One region of the Paenibacillus sp. FSL R5-0749 genome, then DNA from elsewhere that is predicted to be linked to it. Evidence: predicted binding sites of a transcription regulator. Region 1 holds the regulator's gene; each other region holds the start of a gene.
What was found. The regulator Rex, encoded in region 1, represses fermentation and respiration genes when NADH is low (regulators of the CRP and FNR family bind a similar motif). The targets are predictions, from matches to a motif close to TTGTGAAATATTTCACAA.

Region 1 (4,112 bases):
GGCCGGGTTGTCTGATATCGTAATAACCAATCACTCCAAATTGTTTACGGATGTCAAAGCAGCACATCAGTTGTTGCCAGCCTATGAGAGTCTTGTGATCGATGAGGCCCATCATCTGGAAGATGTAGCGGGTAAACATCTTGGAATGCATATGAAATATTTCACGTTGGTTCATACCCTGACCCGTCTGTTTAAAGACAGTCGTAATGGACAACTGCCTATGCTTCGTTCGCAGTTATCCGGGCATGAAAATTCGGTGCAATGGGGCTCCATGGTAGATCAGATGTTCCCGCTAGCTGTCGAGGTTAAGGAACTGTGGGATCGTATGAGCGATGCCCTGTTCGGTCTTTTGCCTGAACGAAGTGATGCTTCACCGGGAGAGACAGGGCAATTTTCCCTGCGCCTGAAGGCATCTCAGAAACCTGCGAAATGGCAGGAGTTGCAGGATCTGGAGAACCAGATCTATGTGACTCTGGGCGATTTGGTTCGCAAAGGGGACAAATTGCTGCTTGAGGTGAAAGAGGATCAGGATGATTATCAATCGGATAGTCTGATTACGGACATTACAGGACTGCTGAAAGATCTGACCACATTGAAGGAGAATCTGCGATTCTTCATGCGTATGGATGATGCCAAAACGGTGTACTGGATGGAAGCCAGCGGTCAGTTCCGCAGTAAATCTCTTCAACTGTACGCCGTACCTGTCGATGTCAGTGCACAACTGAAGGATTTGTTCTTTGATAAAAAGAAAAGTGTTGTGCTTACATCGGCTACGCTCTCTGTAGATAAGTCATTCCAGTTCATGATTGAGCAGCTTGGCTTACAGGAAGCCTCTGAAAATAATCGGCTGTTAACGTCGATGCTGCCATCACCTTTTAATTATCGCGATCAGGCACTTCTAGTGATTCCGCGTGATTTCCCGAGTGTGAAAGGCAGTGTGGGTGATGCGCACTTTGTCAATATGCTGGTGCAATCACTCGCAGAGACCGCAATTGCCACCCGTGGACGCATGATGGTTCTGTTTACTTCATACAAGATGCTGCGCCAGGTCTATGATCCGCTGAAGGAGGCACTGTCAGGTAACGACATCTCGTTGTTGGGCCAAGGTGTGGACAGTGGAAGCCGCTCCAAGCTGACTCGCAGGTTCCAAGATGCCAAAGCTACGGTACTTCTGGGTACAAGCAGCTTCTGGGAGGGTGTAGATATCCCGGGAGAAGCCCTGACCTGTCTCGCTATTGTGCGCCTGCCTTTCCAGCCGCCGAATCATCCGTTGGTGGAAGCCAAGAGTGAATTGCTCCAGGAGCAAAAGAAAAATCCATTCATGAAACTGTCTGTGCCGCAAGCGGTCATTCGTTTCAAGCAAGGATTTGGCCGATTGGTGCGAACAGCGAAGGACAGAGGTATTGTCATTGTTTATGATACACGTGTGATCGAAGCGTACTATGGCAAATTCTTTTTATATTCATTACCTGGTCCCAAAATGGAGCATATGCTCACGGAGCAGATGGTTCCCCGAATTACCGAGTGGCTAGAAAAACCTGTTAATGAACAAGGATAATGGTTAACTTTGTTCGTTATATCATTGCATGACACTATCGTTTGGCGTTAAACTTTATTAGATATTTCCGTATCCGATTAAAGCAGTTGCACGTAAGAACTTATAACCTAAATTACAAAGAGCATTCTGTATAAAATGTCACGTCTATCTTTGAGTTTATACAGAATGCTCATCTTTTCATCTACTATTTTATCGTGGCATTGGTAAGGGGGAGCAAGAATGAAATCGGATAAAATTTCGGAAGCGGTGGTACGACGTCTGCCTGTATACTTGCGCTATTTGAACGAGTTGCATCAGCGTGAGGTGGCTACTGTTTCTTCTCAAGAGCTTGGACAGAGGCTGGATCTGAATCCGGCCCAAATTCGAAAAGACCTGGCTTACTTCGGTGATTTTGGTCGTAAAGGGATCGGGTATGATGTATCCTATTTGATCGAGAAAATTCGTCACATTCTCAAAATTGATCAGCAAATTAATGTAGCTCTGGTAGGTGCGGGTAACCTCGGACAGGCCTTGTCCAACTACAACGCATATCTGAAAGACAACATGAAGATTGTTGCTGTATTCGATGCATATGGACCGAAGATTGGTAGTCAAATCAACAGTTTGACGGTAAAACCAATGAATGAATTGACGGAAGCGGTTAAGACGGATAACATCCGCATCGGGATTATTACAGTTCCGGATACGGAAGCTCAAAATGTAGCCGATCAACTTATTGAATCGGGAATCGAAGCGATTCTTAATTTTGCACCAACCATTCTAAAAACACCGCCACATATCCGCATTCACCATGCTGACTTTACAACGGATCTGCTTAGTTTGGCCTATTACTTGGAGACTGGAAAGGACGACGAGGAAGATGACAACAAATAGATGGGTAATTCACAACGGCAAATTTGCCGTTAATGAAGGCACGACATGGAACGTGGTTCATGGATACATGGTTGTCGAGAATGACAAGATTGTGCATATTGGTGAGACATTGCCGGATGGAGACGAAAATTGTACCAAAGTGGATGGAAAAGGATTGTTCTTCCTGCCGGGTCTGATCAATACGCATGGTCATGCAGCGATGTCGTTGCTCAGAGGACACGGGGACGATCTTGCGTTACAAGTATGGTTGCAGGAAAAAATGTGGCCGATGGAAGCAAAAATGACTTCACAAGACGTATATTGGGGAACTTCGCTATCCGTGCTTGAAATGTTGAAAGGCGGAACTACAGCTTTCCTGGATATGTATGATCACATGGATCAGGTTGCCAAAGTTGTGGAACAATCCGGCGTTAGAGCAGCACTGGCACGTGGTGTAATCGGGTTGTGCTCGGAAGAAGAGCAATTGCGGAAGCTGGAGGAGTCGGCAGCGTTTGCGCGTGAGTGGAATGGACAGGCAGATGGCCGCATCACAACCGTAATCTCGCCACACGCACCATATACATGCCCTCCTGACTACATAGAGAAGCTTGTACAGGTCGCAAATGATCTTAACCTTCCTCTGCATACACATATGTCGGAAACGCTTCGTGAAGTGGAGCAGAACGTTACAGACTATGGACTGCGTCCTGTGGCACATCTGGAGAAACTGGGCTTTTTCTCCCGTCCATCCCTGGTAGCACATGCGGTGCATCTAAATGATGAAGAGATTGAAATTTTGGCCCGCCATGATGTGGCTGTATCGCATAACCCGGGAAGTAACCTGAAACTCGCTTCCGGTGTTGCGCGGGTACCTGCGTTACTGAAAGCGGGAGTTACCGTATCACTCGGAACCGACGGACCGGCAAGCAACAACAACCTGGATATGTTTGAAGAAATGAGACTGGCTGCATTGATCCACAAAGGTGTGTCTGGTGATCCGACTGCCGTGCCAGCGGGCGAAGCGTTACTACTCGGAACTTCGTATGGTGCTAAATCCATCTTCCTGAACAATACCGGAGCGCTTCAGGTAGGCATGAAGGCTGATTTCATCGCCTTGGACATTGAACAGGCACACTTCTACCCACATACAGACCTGATCTCGCATACGATCTATTCAGCCTCTGCCAAAGATGTGGAGCACGTATGGGTAGATGGGAAACAAGTGGTTAAACATGGCGAATGTCTGACGCTGGATGAAGAGCGCATTTTGCGTGAGTCTCAATTGGCATTTGATGGTTTGCTTGCTCGTTAATTGCATTGCGGAGCATCATAAGGAAAGGAAGTTCGGCTTTTGAAGAAAAAAAAGAAGTGGATATGGATTTCGCTGCTTGCACTGGTTCTGATTCTGTTTGGACTTCAGCGTTATTACGTGTATGTCACACAGGACCAGCGTAAGGAAGAAGCGCTCGCCATACAGGCAGCACAGGAGCAACTGGGCATTACATCTTATGATGAATTGCGTAAGTACATCTGGGGAGATAAAGAAGGCTCTGACAACATCTACTGGACCCTGCTCGGCAAAAACAAGGATAACCAGGATGTTATGGTCTGGGTTAAATTCGATGCAAACAATCAACCTGCTACAGGTGCTAACGCTATACACAGTGAACTGCTGCAGAATGGCATGTCCGAAGCACAGATA
Region 2 (4,112 bases), 410 kb from region 1:
ACGCTTATTTAATCTGAAGAGAAGTCTGTCCTAGGGACAGGCTTTTATTTGTTTTCATGTGAAGGGGAGAAATAATAACATAATATATATTATGTTAACTTATAATTTAAATAATCATAATCATAATCATAATCATAATCACATTCACAATCATAGTTATAATCAAAATCAAACCAAAGGGGACCATCTGAAGCTTCTCACTGGAAGACTCCAATGGTCCCTTTGGGTATGACAGATATGTTAAATCACAACGGTTAACGTGCTTAATCGTTCACGACATGAATGATAAGCAGTCGGATTATTCCAAGCCAGCGATCTGTTCTTTTAATTTGTTAGCAGAAGCCTGGAAAGCCACTTTCTCGGTTTCATTCAACGGAAGAGGAAGGATCTCGCGCACACCGTTGCGATCAACAACACATGGGACGCCCAGATATACATCCGATACGCCATTGTAATCTTCAAGCAACGTGGACACGTTCAGAACGGAGCCTTCGTTGCCGAGAATTGCAGCTACAATGCGGTCCAGAGCAAGGGCGATCGCATAGGAAGTGGCCCCTTTGGCATTAATAATCTCATACGCTGCATTTTTGGTACGGTCGAAGATATCCTGCTGTGTTTCTTCATCCAATTCCAGATCTGTTCCTGCAACGTTAGCCAGGCTCCATACCGGTACTTCGGAATCACCATGCTCACCAATAATGTGGGCGTGAATACTACGTGGGTCGATCCCTTTATTCTTACCAATGAGGTAACGGAAACGTGCGCTATCGAGCAATGTGCCTGAACCGATGACACGGGAAGCAGGCCATCCGCTTTGTTTCCATGAAGTATAGGACAAAATATCTACAGGATTCGTTGCAATCAACAAAATACCATGAGAATTCACTTCAGTAATACGCTCAATAATTTCTTTGAAAATGCTTGCATTTTTCTTCAGCAGATCAATCCGGGTTTCGCCTGGTTTCTGGGAGGCACCTGCTGTAATAATAATGATATCTGCATCTTTGCAGTCGGAATAATCGCCAGCCCATACTTTCACGCCTCCCGTAAACGGAAGACCGTGGTTCATATCCAGCATTTCGCCGGTTGCCTTATCATGATTCACATCCACAAATACCAACTCGGACGAACGCTGTCTCAACATTAGCGTGTATCCCGTTGTTGTTCCCACCGCACCCATGCCTACAATCACGACACGACTTGGTTTCAATGCTGCACTATTTGTCATGTTCACATCCACTCCTTTTGGGTTATACTCCCATCCATATTAAGGGATTACAGAATAGAAAGCGAGTGTTGTCTATAAAATAGTTCACATTACATGTCTTTTTACCAATTATTCCGTCGAAAAACAGTTTAGGATGAAATGAATGGTAATTAATGTGCAACACTTAGCCCAGATCTTCAGTTGGAAAAAGGGAGTGGGCAGCCCTAGAGGGGGCAATGAGCCTTTTACGCAAGGTTTGTGGTAGAATAGGAGCAGTGGATTCTGATGAATCGTAAATATAACGCCATAGGACAGGCATGCGCGCCTGTATATTGGATGAGAGAGGTGGAACCCACTTGCGTTCGCAATGGATCAAAATCGCGCAGACAGCATTTCTGTCTATAGGTATAGCAGCCTTACTGGCTGCATGCACCGACTCAGATCAACCTCCGGAAGCAGAACCTCCGCAGCAGCAGGAGGATGCTGGGAATACAGGGCAGACATTAACTGTCGTTCCCCCTGTCAACAGTACAGAATCTGCGGATATGGCCAAGTATCAAATACAGACCCGTTTGACCGATTTCCAGTTGCTTAATGACAATGGAGGGTTGGCATGGGGGGTGACGCGTAATGCGCTGCGTCTGTACTATACACAGGATCAAGGAAAGACCTGGACCAATATTTCACCTTCGGAAAATGTACAGTTTCCGGCTAACCCTCAATATGGACAAAGCATTTATTTTGTAGATCGTACGCACGGTTGGATTGTTCGCGAAGGCATGGGTGGAACAGACACCATGGTGCTTCGTACCAATAATGGAGGGGTAAGTTGGAGTCTATCATCGCTTTCCAAGACGGATAAAGTGACTGCGATCTCCTTTGTATCTCCTGAAAAAGGATGGATTCTCACCACGGTGGATACCGCTATTGGTAAGCAGGACAAGAAACTGTACTTTACCGAAGATGGTGGAATCACCTGGAATCGGATGTCTTCCAGTGATGAAGATGGCAAAAAGGAAGCAGAAGAGATTTCTCAACGTGGATACACAACAGGTATGACCTTCTCCGATCCGAAGCATGGTTTCCTGACGGCGATTGAGTTCGGCACACCGAAGTTGTACGTAACGTCAGACGGTGGAGAGAACTGGGATAAAGGACCATCTTTCTTTGATCGAAACAAATTCAACGGGTGTGGTAATTTTAGTGTCAGTTCACCCCAATTTTTCGGACGTGAAGCACAGTCAGCCTGGATGTCAATGTCCTGTTCTCAAGGGGAGAGCACGACATTTAATGGTTTTTTCACTACAGATGGTGGAAAGAGCTGGAAGCTATCCAATTTTACTTTGAATAAACAAACGGGTCCGAATCGTAACCTTTCACCGGTATTTCTGAACGCTCTAGAAGGTTGGGCGATGCAAAAGGGCATAACCTACCACACCAAGGATGCGGGCAAAACATGGAGCGCTCTTCCTGCGAGCAGTGTACTGGAGAAAATTCTTGAAGACTATCCGGAGATCGTGAAGATTCAGATGATTACCTCCAAACTTGGCTGGATATTGGTTGAGAATACAGATGCCAAAAGATCGTTGTTATTGCAAACGATGGACGGCGGTGTACATTGGAAAGTGCTTTAAAAGTAGAGTGTTATCGATGTGATTAAATATAGGGAAAGTGAGGAGCCGAAAGGTTCCTTTTCTTTTTTTGTTTAGTTTGTGAAATAAATCACAAATAAAGCTGTTAGAAAGTGATATATTTAACTCAACAAGAGAAGGAGTGATGAAGATGAGAACCAACGGTCAGACTCAATTCACGCAGGCGGATGATTTAACCAGATATATGCTTCAATTATGCTACACATGTGATGATGCCAATCGTTGTACGACAGAAGAAGCAGTGAAGGCTTGCATGGCAGAACACGCAAAGGCAGACCAGCCCGAACCAGCCGAAGGTGGAGAAGTAACTCGCGGGTTTATGGATATGATGTACGCTTAGTCATCAAAACTGATCAAAAAAAAGCTGATATATCAACGTTTTGCCCCCTGCTGGGGGCTTTCTTTTTTTGAAAACAACTGAAAAAATCACATTTCCACAGGCGCACTCATATCACTTCACAGTACTATGCTCGAAGGGAAAAATTAGTTTACGTACTTTCCATAATCCGGTATGGCAATACGGTCAAATTCATTAACCAGTTTTCTCAGACTTGTTGTTAGTAATTCACCAGACATCGGTAGTCCATGGCCAGTTACAGCAACCAATGGCTTTAAACTCTCAAGTTTAACAACAGATTGCTTTGCAGCTTCCCAATCTGTTGTTAAATAGCGAGGGGGTCCACTTATCTCCAATTCCTGATTTAATACTTTATACATATACTCTTGTTTTACAGTAGCAAAGGCGTCACCTGCGATTAATGCTCCGTCACTTTCCCTAAACAACGAAACATGACCGGGAGAATGTCCTGGGGTATGAATCCACCTAAATCCTGGCATATGGGGTACAGTTCCGTTCGGAGGTAACGTTTGTACATGACTTCCAAGGTTTATTGGTTCGTTAGGAAAAGCTGGGGACATCTTTGCTACCAAACCACCTTCAACCGTAGGGTCTGGTTCCGGGTAGCTTTTAACCCCTGTGAGGAAGGGGATCTCCAATGGATGTGCATAAACCGGAACTCCCCAGTGTTCTACGAGTTCGATCACCCCTCCGACATGATCAAAGTGTCCATGGGTCAAAATTACTGCTTTGGGCCGGCTGTTTGCACCGAAACGTTCCTCAATGACAGAAATTATTTCATTTGCTGACTTTGGCATTCCGGCATCTACTAAAACGAAATCGTCAGATTTCGGGTTACCTACTAAACAGATATTTACAATTTGAATCGTGTAGCAAAATAAATCAGGTCGTATTT
Region 3 (4,112 bases), 2.1 Mb from region 1:
AAAATGTCTGACTGCCCCGTGTCTGTCGCCTCGCAGGGCCAGCACACTTCCGGATAATTGCTGATAATCCCGGCGACTGGCATCATCCTGAATATCGACTGCATGCACCAGCGCTAGTGCCTCTTCCACGCGACCTGTCTCCTGATAAATGCGGAATTTCCAATGTCTCGCGGTTTCTCCGCCAAGTTCGTCCAGGGTGCGCAGCGCGGTTCCATAATCATCGTTCATACGTAGTAATTCCGCTCGTACAAGTTGATCTTCTCCTGCCTCCAACCAGCGACATAACTGTTCATAATGATGTCGTTCCTGTTCGTCGGCTGCACTAATTCCGTACACCAGCAAGGCGTCCTCCAACTGTCCGGCCCGGGCATGGATGGCAGACAGGAAGCGATAGTGGGAGATCACACAATCACTTCGACCATTCAGGACCGCTTGGGTGAATGCCTCTTGTAATGATTGGATGGCCCGAGAATCTTCAAGCAAGTACTCATAGGCTGCGAGCAAAAAGGATATGGTCTCATGCGCCCCTGCTTTGGCTCGAAGCTGGCGATAGAAATCAGCACGTACACTGCATTGAAGCAGGGTAACGCTATCCGGAGTGCCTGACAGGATCTGCCGCAGCGCATGCAGGAAGAACAGTTCGTAGTCCCGGAGAGGGACTTCGAGATTATCCTTTTGCACCGTACCCGCTTGTGAAGGATCTTCGCCTCCCAGCCAGATGGCGCGTACGCCTTGGAATAATAGCTTCATATATCGTGTTTCGGAGGATGTACCTACCAGATCAGCGATACCCACCAGTTTGGAAATACTGCTTTCCCACAGGGGAGAAGAGGCTTCGTCTCCGACAGGCTCAGGGAGCAGGACAATACATAGCTCTGGTTCCAGCGAAGCTGCAGCCATGAGCCAGTAGGGATGAGTAACCACTGCCACAGTACGTGGCTCCATCAATAGCTGCTCGGCTTCAGGTAAGGAGATTACAGTGATCACCGCAGGTACATCCTCTGTTTGCGTCAGACTGCTGACATAGTAGACCTCGCCCTCAATCGACAGCAGTGCAGCAATATCGGGATAGGGAAAGGATGACCAGCCTCCTTTGCGAGGGAAGAGAACATAACGGACAGGGGGCTGTTCTGCGACAGCTGCACGGGCCTTATCCGGACTGGCTTCGGAGTCTTCACTTGGTAACGGCGCAGGTTTTTCCATGAATCGTTCACCTCACCTTGACTGTAATAAGGAGCGTCCTTCACTATGCATGTGCTCCATGCTTCCACTTCATATGTAAAGCCCTCACGGCACTTCGCATGATATGCCTGAGACTAACATATGGGCATTCCGTCCCAAACATGAGTATCTTCCATGAATAGATGAAGTAGGCAAGCCATTATAGAGCTTCCTTAAGCTCCAATCCTCTAATTTCGGCTTCACTACACCTTCTCGATACTGTAAAAAAGATATTTGAATTGGCAATACAAAAGGCTGATTTTTATCTTTTGTGTGACCAGGATCACTTTTTTTTTGCTCTAAACGCGGAGATTGTGATAATTCTCACATGTATAAAATAGGGAATCTGGCACAATACGTTCATCAACGTATTTGGCGGACAGACAGCGAAGGTGCAGCTTCAATGCCAAATACGCATACTGCGAAGTGAACAGAAAGAAGGGGTAACAGTATGGATCCGATTATGTTATCGCGTATCCAATATGCGCTTACAACGATTTTCCATTTCTTTTTTGTCCCGCTATCCATCGGTCTTGTACTGTTGGTTGCGATCATGGAGACGTTGTACGTTGTTAAGGGGAAGGAAATCTACAAAACGATGGCCAAGTTCTGGGGCAAGCTGTTCCTGATTAACTTTGCCGTCGGGGTTGTCACAGGTATTCTGCAAGAATTCCAGTTCGGCATGAACTGGTCCGAGTACTCCCGGTTCGTGGGGGACGTGTTTGGTGCGCCACTGGCTGTTGAAGCGTTACTCGCGTTTTTCATGGAGTCTACATTTATTGGGCTGTGGATATTCGGATGGGATCGTTTGTCCAAAAAAGTGCATCTGGCCTGCATCTGGCTGGTGTTTGTCGGCACATTCCTGTCCGCGCTGTGGATTCTGGCAGCCAATTCATTTATGCAGCATCCCGTCGGGTTTGAGATCAACAACGGCCGAGCCGAGATGAATGATTTCCTGGCACTGATCACCAATGGTCAGCTTCTCGTTGAGTTCCCGCATACGATTTTTGGGGCATTGATGACAGGTGCCTTCGTTGTCACCGGGATCAGTGCTTACAAATTGATGAAGAAGCAGGATGTGGAGATCTTCCGCAAATCGTTTAATATTGCGATCATCATTGGACTCGTTTCTTCATTGGGTGTAGCTTTCTCCGGGCATTTCCAGGCGCAATATCTGGTGGAGACACAGCCGATGAAGATGGCAGCCAGTGAAGGCACATGGACGACGACAGAAGATCCGGCACCATGGACGGTAGTTGCTTTTATCGATCCAGACAAACAGGAGAATACCGGTGAGATCAAAATCCCTGGATTGCTCAGTTACCTGTCCTACAGCAAGTTCTCCGGCAGTGTCACAGGCATGAAGGAGCTTCAAGCCGAGTATGAGCAGACGTATGGACCGGGGAATTACATCCCGCCGGTACGAACAACGTTCTGGAGTTTCCGCATTATGATCGCAGCAGGTGGCTTAATGATTTTGTTATCCCTGTATGGTACGTTTCTGGCCATGCGCAAGAAGCTGGAGGTTGCAGGAAAGTGGTTCATGCGTCTGATGGTAATTGCTATTTCTCTGCCATTTATCGCTAATACATCTGGTTGGATCATGACCGAGGTTGGCAGGCAGCCGTGGACAGTGTTTGGCTATATGACGACCGAAGCCGGTGTCTCACCGAACGTATCCGCAGGAATGATCCTGTTCTCTACAATTGCTTTTACCGCCGCGTATACGGTTCTTGTAATCGTGATGGTATACCTGTTCGTACGTGAGATCAAGGCAGGGCCATTTGCGGTCGAGAAGCCGGAAGATCACGATGAGTCGGCCGATCCGTTCGGCGTGGATGGAGGTTATTCCGTTGTCACTAAGTGAGTTGTGGTTTTTGCTGATTGCCGTATTGTTTGTCGGTTTCTTCTTTTTGGAAGGTTTTGATTTTGGAGTGGGGATGTCTACAGGCATTATTGCCAAAACGGACCGTGAACGCCGGACCCTGATCAACTCGATTGGTCCCTTCTGGGATGGTAACGAAGTATGGCTGATTACAGCAGGGGGTGCCATGTTTGCTGCCTTCCCGCACTGGTATGCCACGATGTTCAGTGGTTTCTACCTGCCGCTTGTGGTCGTATTACTCGCCTTGATTGGTCGCGGGGTTGCCTTCGAATTCCGCAGTAAAATGAAACAGCAGCGTTGGCGCAAAACATGGGATATCATCATTGTGGTATCCAGCGCGCTCCTGCCTTTCCTGTTCGGCGTAGTCTTTGCCACGTTCATGAAGGGTCTGCCCATTGATGGGGAGATGCAGTTGCGCGCAGGATTCTTGGATATCGTTAATCCGTACACTGTAATTGGTGGTTTGAGCGTAACCCTGCTGTGTCTGGTTCATGGATTGCTGTTTGCCTCCCTACGAACAGTCGGGGAACTCAGAGAGCGTGCCTTGAATACAGCGCAAAAATTGATGCTGCCGCTGGCTGTACTGCTTGCCGTGTATGCGATATTGACGTATTTTATGACCGATGTGTTCGCCGTTCGCGGCTGGGCACTGTGGATCATGGTTGTACTTGGTGCAGTTTTACTTGCGCTTGCGGCATACTTCGTTCGTCAGAAGCGTGAAGGCTGGGCTTTTGGTATGACAGGTGCTGTGATTGCAATTGCTTTTGCTTCGGTATTTATCGGACTGTTCCCAAGAGTGATGGTGAGTTCCTTTGGAGCGGCATATGACCTGACCGTATACAATGCAGCATCTGGTGCGTATTCCTTGAAAGTCATGACCATTGTAGCTTGTACACTGCTGCCATTTGTTCTTGGGTATCAGATCTGGAGTTATTATATCTTCCGCAAACGCCTGAACGAGCAGCACCACCTGGAGTACTGATATGGGACGGGGGCTGCTGAAGCT

Region 2: MKY85_RS16945 (L-lactate dehydrogenase) is a predicted target of Rex. The motif match lies at 1,301-1,318, and genes of this name have one in related genera.
Region 3: MKY85_RS28260 (cytochrome ubiquinol oxidase subunit I) is a predicted target of Rex. The motif match lies at 1,534-1,551, and genes of this name have one in related genera.

Annotation. Positions count from the first base shown of each region.
Region 1 covers NZ_CP152005.1:4,257,439-4,261,550, reverse strand. The annotation lists gene dinG (ATP-dependent DNA helicase DinG) at 1-1,558, shown strand, start outside; gene MKY85_RS18860 (redox-sensing transcriptional repressor Rex) at 1,778-2,431, shown strand; gene MKY85_RS18855 (amidohydrolase) at 2,418-3,722, shown strand; gene MKY85_RS18850 (DUF5590 domain-containing protein) at 3,762-4,112, shown strand, end outside.
Region 2 covers NZ_CP152005.1:3,848,754-3,852,865, reverse strand. The annotation lists gene MKY85_RS16945 (L-lactate dehydrogenase) at 299-1,228, opposite strand; gene MKY85_RS16940 (YCF48-related protein) at 1,564-2,841, shown strand; gene MKY85_RS16935 (hypothetical protein) at 2,990-3,199, shown strand; gene MKY85_RS16930 (MBL fold metallo-hydrolase) at 3,343-4,112, opposite strand, start outside.
Region 3 covers NZ_CP152005.1:6,336,007-6,340,118, reverse strand. The annotation lists gene MKY85_RS28265 (hypothetical protein) at 1-1,203, opposite strand, end outside; gene MKY85_RS28260 (cytochrome ubiquinol oxidase subunit I) at 1,673-3,088, shown strand; gene cydB (cytochrome d ubiquinol oxidase subunit II) at 3,033-4,088, shown strand; gene cydD (thiol reductant ABC exporter subunit CydD) at 4,090-4,112, shown strand, end outside.